One region of the Pseudoalteromonas agarivorans genome, then DNA from elsewhere that is predicted to be linked to it. Evidence: predicted binding sites of a transcription regulator. Region 1 holds the regulator's gene; each other region holds the start of a gene.
The links. The regulator sigma-54, encoded in region 1, starts transcription at its own class of promoters, with help from an activator protein. The targets are predictions, from matches to a motif close to GTTGGCACGNNNNTNGNNT.
Positions count from the first base shown of each region.

Region 2: the regulator sigma-54 is predicted to act here: its motif matches at 2,017-2,035, upstream of NQT65_RS11470 (FlgO family outer membrane protein).
Region 3: the regulator sigma-54 is predicted to act here: its motif matches at 1,361-1,379, upstream of NQT65_RS12240 (DUF1328 domain-containing protein).

Region 1 covers NZ_JANIGJ010000007.1:211,944-215,224, forward strand. The annotation lists gene rapZ (RNase adapter RapZ) at 1-348, opposite strand, end outside; gene NQT65_RS14045 (PTS sugar transporter subunit IIA) at 368-820, opposite strand; gene hpf (ribosome hibernation promoting factor) at 825-1,112, opposite strand; gene NQT65_RS14055 (RNA polymerase factor sigma-54) at 1,140-2,639, opposite strand; gene lptB (LPS export ABC transporter ATP-binding protein) at 2,709-3,281, opposite strand, start outside.
Region 2 covers NZ_JANIGJ010000005.1:288,873-292,153, reverse strand. The annotation lists gene NQT65_RS11480 (FlgO family outer membrane protein) at 1-675, opposite strand, end outside; gene NQT65_RS11475 (FlgO family outer membrane protein) at 684-1,376, opposite strand; gene NQT65_RS11470 (FlgO family outer membrane protein) at 1,390-1,983, opposite strand; gene NQT65_RS11465 (SPOR domain-containing protein) at 2,143-2,673, opposite strand; gene NQT65_RS11460 (SPOR domain-containing protein) at 2,933-3,281, opposite strand, start outside.
Region 3 covers NZ_JANIGJ010000006.1:144,514-147,794, forward strand. The annotation lists gene oadA (sodium-extruding oxaloacetate decarboxylase subunit alpha) at 1-636, opposite strand, end outside; gene NQT65_RS12235 (OadG family protein) at 646-891, opposite strand; gene NQT65_RS12240 (DUF1328 domain-containing protein) at 1,419-1,592, shown strand; gene NQT65_RS12245 (hypothetical protein) at 1,645-1,836, shown strand; gene NQT65_RS12250 (YcxB family protein) at 1,993-2,460, shown strand; gene csrA (carbon storage regulator CsrA) at 2,511-2,702, opposite strand; gene NQT65_RS12260 (aspartate kinase) at 2,792-3,281, opposite strand, start outside.

The DNA.
Region 1 (3,281 bases):
TATTGCTAAATCAAGCGGCAGTGAATCGATGGATAAAGGGTGTAATCTGCGTGTTTCTGAAAAACGTTTGATCAGTGTTTGATCATCACTATCTAAATAAAACAGTGTGGGTTTAGCAAAGTCAGGAAGGTACTCGAGAATATCGTTAAATTCGTCTTGTTCTTTGGGGATATTACGAACATCTATACTAACGGCTATTTTGTCATAGTTATCTGAAACACTTCGCACTAAAGAGGGCAGTAGGTTGACCGGAATATTATCTACGCAATAATAGCCTAAATCTTCAACCACGCGTAAAGCAACCGACTTACCTGAACCAGAACGGCCGCTTATGATAATTAACTCCATTTATAGCCCTTAGTATTTACTACGATTGATCAACAATTACTTGATACAGCTCTGCATCGGTTTTAGCACTACGCAGCTGTTTACAAAATTCTTTGTTGCTCAGTTTATCAGCTATGGTTGCCAGAGTCTTTAGGTGCTGTTGGTTATCGCCATCTGGTACGATGAGTGCAACAAAAATATCAACAGGGCAGTTATCAATAGCGTCAAAGTTAACAGGCGTGTCGCTAACAAGTACTAAAGCCAGCGGCTCTTCTACGCCACCCATTCTGCCATGAGGAATGGCGATCCCCCGGCCAATACCAGTACTGCCTAGCTTTTCTCTGCTTGCCAGCGCATTAAGAATATCTTGTTGTGGTAAGTAGGGGAGCTTTTCATGAGCAAGCTCACTGATAAACTCTAAAATTCTTTTTTTACTACTAAAAAGGACCGCAGCTTTGCTGCAGTCCTGGCATACTAATGTACTTAATTTCATAATATTAGTGTCTAGCAAGCTTCTCTTTATGTTTTATGACTTGACGATCGAGCTTGTCAATCAACGAGTCTATAGCGGCATACATATCTTGGTGCTCTGTTGAGGCAAATAAATCTGCGCCACTTACATGAATAGTCGCTTCTGCTTTTTGGTTGAGTTTTTCTACATCGAGAATGACATGCACATTGCTAATATGATCTGAGTGCCTTTCTAGCTTTGCAAATTTATTATTTACATAGTCTCTAAGTGAATCAGTTACTTCTACGTGACGACCAGTTAGGTTTAGTTGCATAAGCATTTCCTCTTTGTTTTTTACGTCTTATATCAAACTCTTTCTCTGATTTGACGGTGGAATAGCTAGCGATTCACGGTATTTTGCTATTGTGCGTCTAGCTACTTTAATTCCTTGCTCTGCCAATATATCCGCAATTTTACTATCACTCAATGGTTTAGCTGAGTTTTCCGCGGCAATTAGCTTTTTAATTAGGGCACGTATTGCGGTTGATGAACACTCTCCGCCGTTTTCAGTGCTTACGTGGCTTGAGAAAAAATACTTAAGCTCAAAAATACCACGTGGCGTATGCATATATTTTTGCGTAGTAACACGCGAAATTGTCGATTCATGCATTTCTACCATTTCAGCAACATCGTTTAAAACCATTGGCTTCATGGCTTCTGGGCCATGTTCAAAAAATGCCTGTTGCTGTTTTACAATACAGTTAGTTACCTTAAGTAGCGTGTCGTTTCTGCTTTCAAGGCTTTTTATAAACCATTTAGCTTCTTGTAAGTGAGAGCGAATAAACTGGCTATCACCACTTGATTTTACGGTACGAGACATAGCCGCGTACTGACTATTTACGCGTATTTTTGGCATGCTATCTGGATTTAGCTCTACCACCCAGCGGCCTTTTATTTTTTTAACCGACACATCCGGTATTACATACTCAGACTCTTCCCTTACTATTGTATCTGCAGGTTTTGGGTTGAGGGTATGTATTAGGGTCATGACCTCTTTAAGCTCGTCTTCTTTAAGCTTAGTCTTTTTCATTAATGTACGATAGTCGCGTGCCGCTAATAGATCAATGTGATCGGTTAAGATCATTTTAGTTTGTTCTATAAAAGGGGTGTCTTTATCAAACTGGTTTAGCTGAATACACAAGCACTCTTGTAAACTGCGCGCGGCTATACCTACAGGGTCAAATAACTGAATACGCTTTAAAACGGCTTCTATTTCGTCAAGTTCAACTTCAACTTCGTCATCGTTTTCTTGGTTAAAGCTTTCTAAAATTTCTTCGCAACTTAGCGTTAAAATACCCGAGTCATCTACAGCTTCTACAATGGCAATAGCAATGGCTTCGTCAGTTGGGCTAAAAGGAGTAAGCTGAAGCTGCCACATTAAATACTCATGTAGCGTTTCAGTAGAGGCACCTTGATAAATAGACTCATCTTCTGGCATTGGGCCTGAGGATGCAGCAGGGGCTGCGCTCATGTACTCATCCCAAGTTACATCCATTGCCATATCATCGCTAATGGTGTCTTTATTTAAAGCTTCGCCACTGTCTTGCTCGTACTCGCTGGTTGTATCGTCAGCCGATGCGCTTACGGTTACATCATCCGTATCTGCTTTTTGTTCATTTTTTCCAGCCGACTCTTCCGTGTAATCTTGCTCTTCTACTTCTAATAGCGGGTTGCTATCAAGTGCTTCTTGTATTTCTTGCTGGAGATCCAATGTACTGAGCTGCAGCAAGCGAATCGCTTGTTGCAATTGTGGAGTCATTGTAAGTTGCTGGCCCATGCGCAGCTGTAATGATTGCCTCATGTATCTCTAACAATCCTTTTATGTTGTTATAATTAATATTAGCAGATGCTTGTAGGTGTGGCTTAAATGTTACAGCCTAAATTGCTCGCCTAAATAAACATCGCGTACAGTTTTGTCATTTAATACGTGTTCTGGGGTGCCAGATGCAATTAGCTCCCCATGAGAAACAATGTAGGCTTTTTCACAAACATCAAGGGTTTCTCTTACATTGTGATCGGTAATTAATACGCCAATGCCACGGTTTTTAAGATGTTCTATTATTTTCTTTATATCTAACACTGAAATCGGATCAACACCAGCAAAAGGCTCATCCAATAAAATAAATTTAGGGTTCGCTGCCAGTGCTCTGGCAATTTCTACACGGCGGCGTTCACCACCAGAAAGCGCCATACCTTGGCTATCGCGAATATGCTGAATACTAAATTCATCAAGTAAGTTGTTAAGCGTTTCTTCTCGCGCGGCTTTATTGAGCTCTTTACGCGTTTCTAAAATCGCCATTAAGTTTTGATAAACTGTCAGCTTTCTAAATATTGATGACTCTTGCGGCAAATAGCCAATGCCTAAGCGGGCGCGGCTGTGCATAGGTAATAACGTAATGTCGTTATCATCAATAGAAATTTTGCCTTTGTCGCTAGGTACTAA
Region 2 (3,281 bases), on a different contig from region 1:
ATTGCTTGATAAATATATATCTTCTTTGTTTAACACGTACAGTGGTATGAGTTTGCGGCTGCTTGCTACAATATGTTTGCTGTGAACATTTATAACGCGGGTGTTTACTGCTACGCCATTTGGGCGGTAAATTAACGTACCTGCTAATACATAGTTAGCCATGCTGCTTTCGCTTAGCTTATCTATATCGCGAGATAACACAAAGTCGCCTCTGTTTGATACATCAATGTTGTCCATGGTTTTAAAATCTACCACGCCGTAGCCAAATTTTTGCAGCTGATGAATAAACGTCTCTGCTAATTGATTACCCAACTGATTACTTTTATTAAGCGATGCGTCTAAATCTACAATGGTGGTAACCGCTATGTTGATGCTGTTATTATCGGGCGCTTCGGCTTCAAGCGTATCCACTAAATCCAGCGCCATTTGCTCTACATAGTTTGCCAGCGTTTTGTGGTGTTTAAGCGGTGTAAACTGCCTTGCTGTGTCGTACTCACTTTGCTGCTGCACAGATTGGTTGGCATACATAGGCGTGGGTTGGCTACTTTGCGTTACCACGGTGTAATCTGAGCGCGTGTTTATGCTTTCGTTATGCTCATTATTTTGCGTTATTGAACAGCCAGTTAATACTAACGTTGCCGTTAGCCCCGCTATAGCAGATAGTTTGTAAAACATGGTCAACCTCACTCGCTGGCTTGTTTAAGCATAATTCCGTCGGTGCGATAGCTACTGTTTAGCGCATCCACCACTGATTGAGGAATAAACCCTTGCGCACTGCCCACTACCGCTTTACTTTTAATGCCCACTATTCGTGCATTTACCAGTACGCCGCCTTGGTGGCTCACAAGTGTTCCTGCTAATACGTAATTAAAGTTTTGATCTTGGTTTAGCTCTAGGTAGTCGCGGCTAAATACAAAGTCGCCTGCGGGGGTTACTCGCATATAATCGGTGGTTTTAAAATCGATAACCGGTACTCCAAAACTATGCAGTTCGTGCATAAAGCTTTCGGCTATTTGGTTACCTAACAGGCTTCCATCGCTGTAGTCATCATCTAAAAATACAAAGCTAGAAACGGCAAGTGGCGTTTTGTCGTTTACGTATTGCAGGTTTTCGACCATGTCTTGCATTATACCGCGCACATAATGGTTTATATTTTTGCGTTTTGCGGGGGCACTTTTGGTGTAGTTACTTTGCTTGTTTAAATTAGACTGAAATAACGCTTCATTTGGTGCAGGTGCTTTTACCGCACGTTGCTCTGAAACAAGCTGGGCTGCATTATCTTGCTCAACTTGCTCCGGCTCTGAATGTAGCGAATTTAACATTTGCGAACAGCCAAAGCCTAATGGCAAACATAGGGTAATTAATAGGTTTCTCATGGTGTGCTCCTGATTAATATTCGCTGCGGTACAAAGAGCCGTCACGCTGCTGAATTTTTTCGTTTCCCCACATTACATTTATAGGGATCTCTGTGCTGCCTGCCGACAGTACTTGCTTGTTTTCAATATTAACGAGTCGTGCATTAACTATATAAGCATGCTGTTGGCGCGTTACAGTGCCAGTGATGACTAAGTCAATATTTTGGCGATTGCGTAATTTACTTAAGTCGCGGCTTAATATGCTGTCTGCGTTTTGCGCTAATATAAGGTTATTGCCAAGGCGGTACTCAACGGTATGATAGCCAAGCTGGGTAAATTGCGTTAATAAGCTTTCTTGAATTTGTAAGCTCAAACCCGAGGCCTGCCCTGCTACTAGCTTAGTATCTAAAGCATCTGCATAAAAAAAGCTACTCACACCAATGCGCGCATTGGCATTTAAAGCGCCATTTACATGGTTAAGCTGCGAGGTTAGATTTGCTACATACTCGTTAACGGTATAGGGTGCCATTGCTGCTTTTGGCGCGTCAGTAGGCACACTCGGCTCTGGGGGCGGAACCAAGTTGCAAGCAGTTAAATTTAACAATACTAAAGGCAGTAAAAGGCGCATAGTTGCCGTCCTCTTTAAAACATACCGAGGATAAAGCAATTATTATGCCTAATTAACCTAAACTCTGGATAATAAACCTATCTCTGGCTAGAGATAATAAATTTAAGTATCAAGATAGTTCAATATGCTAGTAAGGCTCTTAACCAGAGTTCAGGTTAATTAACTTTGAGGCGTTTTGACGTAGTAGGTTACAAAGCAGGTATTATTGTTTATTAATGACTTACATGCATCCTTTGCTGCTTCTTTTGTTTTAAACGCACCAAGCTTTAATCTATAAAAGGTATGCTGGTCAATCAGTACTTGCTCGGTATTTACTTCAAGCTTATTTGAGGCCGATTGAAATTGCTTTATAGCCGCTTCAAGTACCGCTTTATTTTTATACGCCCCCACTTGCACAGCAAACAGCGCATTTGTATCCACAACAGCTAAGTGGTTAGTTTGCTGTGGTTTTGGCTGCGCGTTAAGTTGTTTTAATTTATCTACTGTGCGCTGTAATTCACTTTCTAGCTTTAACAGTCTTTCTAGTTGAGGCTTGGTTTGTTGCCACTGCTGCGCTGACTCTTTGAGTACGGCTAAGTCATCTTTTTTAATGAGCATCGCCTGCTTTTGGGCCGTTGCTAGTGCGTGAGCACTGTTTGCTAATGCAAAGCCTAAAACTAATGAGGCTAAAAAATCCTTGTAGTGCAGCATAAGTATGTTGTTAATTTGGGTAAGAGTGAGCGCTATTTTAACAGCCAATCAACGCTAAGCAAGTCACGCGTGCTACGGCCTATTGCGCATTTATACCAATTAGCTTAATTAAGTAATCTATTTTGAGGATAGTAAAACGTATTGATAGCTAGGCAAAAAAATTCGCTATTTAGTTGTTCTAAACGAGATTTATTAACGCACAACGCAACACGATTAGCCCCGTAAAATGATTATTTATTATTGCGGGTTGGTATCACTATTAAAGTTTAATTGGCTTATCGGTGTAGTTACTTACAATGCAGTCGAGCTTATACATTTTAAATACTTCACAGTCGGCTTTGGCATTTTTAAGGTTTTTATAAGAGCCAAGCTTTAAGCGATAAAAGGTTTTATCATTTATTTTTGCGGTTTCTACGTTGGTTAATATTTTATCTCTAAATAGTGGCGCTGCTTTGGTATTTAGTTCTTGCCAGGCTTTGACTACATCCTGCTTAGAATCAACCGAGGCAACTTGTAATGCAAATACATGTTTAGGGGTATTAAGCTTTAGAGTTTGCTTTTGGTTATTGTTAGCGGCTTTGTAAGTTTGCTGACGACGTGGCTTATTA
Region 3 (3,281 bases), on a different contig from region 1:
TGTACTTAAACCTGTGGTTGCATGGCACTGCATAGCAATAGGGATAGAAACGGTTTCTTTTAGCCCTTTAATAAGTTGCTCTGCATCGTATGGTTTTAATAAGCCTGCCATATCTTTAATACAAATAGAGTGACAACCTAAATCCTCTAGCTGTTTTGCAAGGGTTAACCACATATCTAGGGTATGCACTGGGCTTACAGTATAAGAAATAGTACCTTGCGCGTGTGCTCCTACTTTTACAGCCGCTTTAATTGCCGTTTCTAAGTTACGTACATCGTTCATGGCGTCAAAAATACGAAATACATCTACACCATTTTTGTGGGCACGCTCTACAAACTTTTCTACCACGTCATCGGCATAGTGGCGGTAACCCAATAAATTTTGCCCGCGCAATAGCATTTGCTGTTTAGTATTCGGCATTGCTTTTTTAAGGGCACGAATACGCTCCCACGGATCTTCACCTAAATAACGAATACACGAGTCAAACGTAGCGCCGCCCCACGACTCAATAGACCAATAACCGGCATCATCAAGTTTGTTAGCAATAGGGAGCATGTCATCTAAGCGCATACGGGTTGCAAGTAAAGACTGATGAGCATCGCGTAAAACAAGTTCTGTTAATTTTAATTTAGCCATGTGTGCCTCTTATTTATTATTTGATTTGTACTGAGCAATGGCAGCACTAATAGCAGCGATGTGCTCGTTTGGCACACCTTGAGATTTTAAAGATGGTGATTTAACCGGTATTGCAACTTCAGCCTCGTCAAAACGAGCAACCAAGTTAGACATGAGTGACACAGCACCAATCAATATTGAAAGAAATACAAACACGCCCACCATGCCCGTAAGCATCAAGCTACCTGCGGTTGTGAGTACAGCTCCTATATCCATTTTCTCCCCCTGCACTATATAGCGATATAAAAAACCGCTTTATTTAAATAATTATTCACCGAATGATAACAAAACTTTTAACTTTGTCTACCACCTGTCAATTGGTAAAACCAATTAAAATTAAACTAACATACAGCCACAATAGTTAACATAGCTAATACTGGGTTAAATTAGCTTAGATATAGATGATAAAAATAACCGTTATAGGCAAAGGTTATATGGTTAAACCCAAAAAAACTTAAAAACCATAAAAAATAGTAAGTTAAACGGCAGGTAAAAAATCATTTTGCGCTAAAATGTAAATTGGTCTTACCAAGACTAGTAAAGAAGCGCACAAAAAATATTTATTTTTTTACTCTCTTTACAATAGTGTGAATAAGTTACATCGTTAAACGTAAAACTTACCAATCCTAAATTTATAACCCTCGCTCAAAAAACCATAACATATTGAAAATTAATAAAATTAAACTCTGGCACGCAACTAGCATTATTACTTTCGAACGAATTTGATAACCAAGGAGAAAACAATGTTACGCTGGACAATTACATTTTTAGTTATTGCTTTAATCGCTGCAGTGTTAGGTTTTGGTGGTATCGCAGGTGCCGCAGCTGGTATAGCAAAAATTATATTCTTTATCTTTTTAGTACTTTTAGTGATTTCTTTAGTTTCAGGTGCGCTGCGCGGTAAATCGCCTAGGTAGCTACTAACATACTTAAAACACTAAACAATCAACATATACAAGGAATTACATTATGAACTCAACAACTTTAAAAGCAGCACTAATCGCCGTATTTGCAGGTTTCTTTATGATGGGTTGTGAAGACAACCACGCAGAAGAAGCAGGTGAGCGTATTGATGAAGCAGTAACTGACGTGCAAAACTCTGTTGAAGATGCATGTGAAAATGTAAAAGAAGGCGTTAACGCAGAAGAAACTAACTGTTAATCTGTTTGGTAACGTAAAAAACGGCTTTTAATAAGCCGTTTTTTTGTGCGCGAATAAAAAGCGGATTCTAACTCTTAAAATGCATAGTCTACATTAACGGGTGTGATTTTTACGCTAGCTTGTTAAAATAGCGAAAACTATTACTTATTAGCAATTATGGCACTGACCACCACTTACACACTCGATAAACCCTACTACTACGAATGCTTTGACGAGTCCCACTCTTATAGTAAAGCAGCCAAACCAAAGTATTTTTTGCTGGCATTACTGGTGTGCTTAGGTTTAATTAGTATTTACGCTATGGACGATCACTACCTAGGTACATTTTTAATAATGCTGGGTGTATTAGAATGCGTTGCCTTTTATTACCGCAGGCCTTGGTGGGTTACGCGCCAAATGTTTAGTCGTGCTTCGGGCTCAACGGTTACTCTTTCGTTTACCGATGACGCTATTAGCACCGAAAACCACTATAAAAGCCATACATTTAAGTGGGCAGAAATAACCCATATTATTAAAACTAACCACGGCTACTTAGTGCACCATAATAAAGGTATGCAATATATTTCTAGCAGTGTATTAACCGATGAAATGCGCTATTTTATAAACAAAAAAGCCACTCAGTGAGTGGCTTTTGGTATAGCTAAGTGCATTACTCAGCTAAGTATACGTGTTGATTAAGCATTGCCCGGATTAGGGTTAGACTTTTCAGCTTGTATACGCATGTAAATCTCTTCACGATGCACTGAAACGTCTTTAGGTGCGTTAACACCAATTCGAACTTGATTTCCTTTAACACCTAATACAGTAACAGTTACTTCGTCACCAATCATTAGGGTTTCACCTACTCTACGAGTTAGTATTAGCATTCTCTTGCTCCCATGTTCCAATAAATTATAAGATTCCGCTTGACCATTTTAATGAAAAATTGATTGAAAAGTAAGTAAAAACTCCCAAACTATCCATTTTCTGTTAAAAATTCTGAGTGTAACGCTCTTACTGCTAGTTCTAAATACTTCTCGTCAATTAAAACCGATACCTTGATTTCAGACGTCGATACTAAAACTATGTGTATGCCTTCTTGCGCCAATGCATCAAAAAATTGATGCGCTACACCACTGTGAGACTTCATTCCTATGCCAACAGCCGACACTTTTGCAACTGTTGTATCACTAGAAATGCTATCAGCCTGCAGATTTACCTGTTGTTGAGTTAGTAAATCGTGTGCTTGCAAATAGTCATTTGAATGCACAGTAAAAGCATAGTCTATTTTTTCAAAGTTATGATTAACTTGACTAATCATATCTATTTCGATGCCATTTTCTGCAAAAAGTTTCAAAATTTTTGTAAGAGAATGAACACAGTATGGTACGCCATGTACCTTTATCAAGCATTCGTCACGATTAAACGCAATCCCCGACACAACCTTAGTTGGCATATCGCTCTCC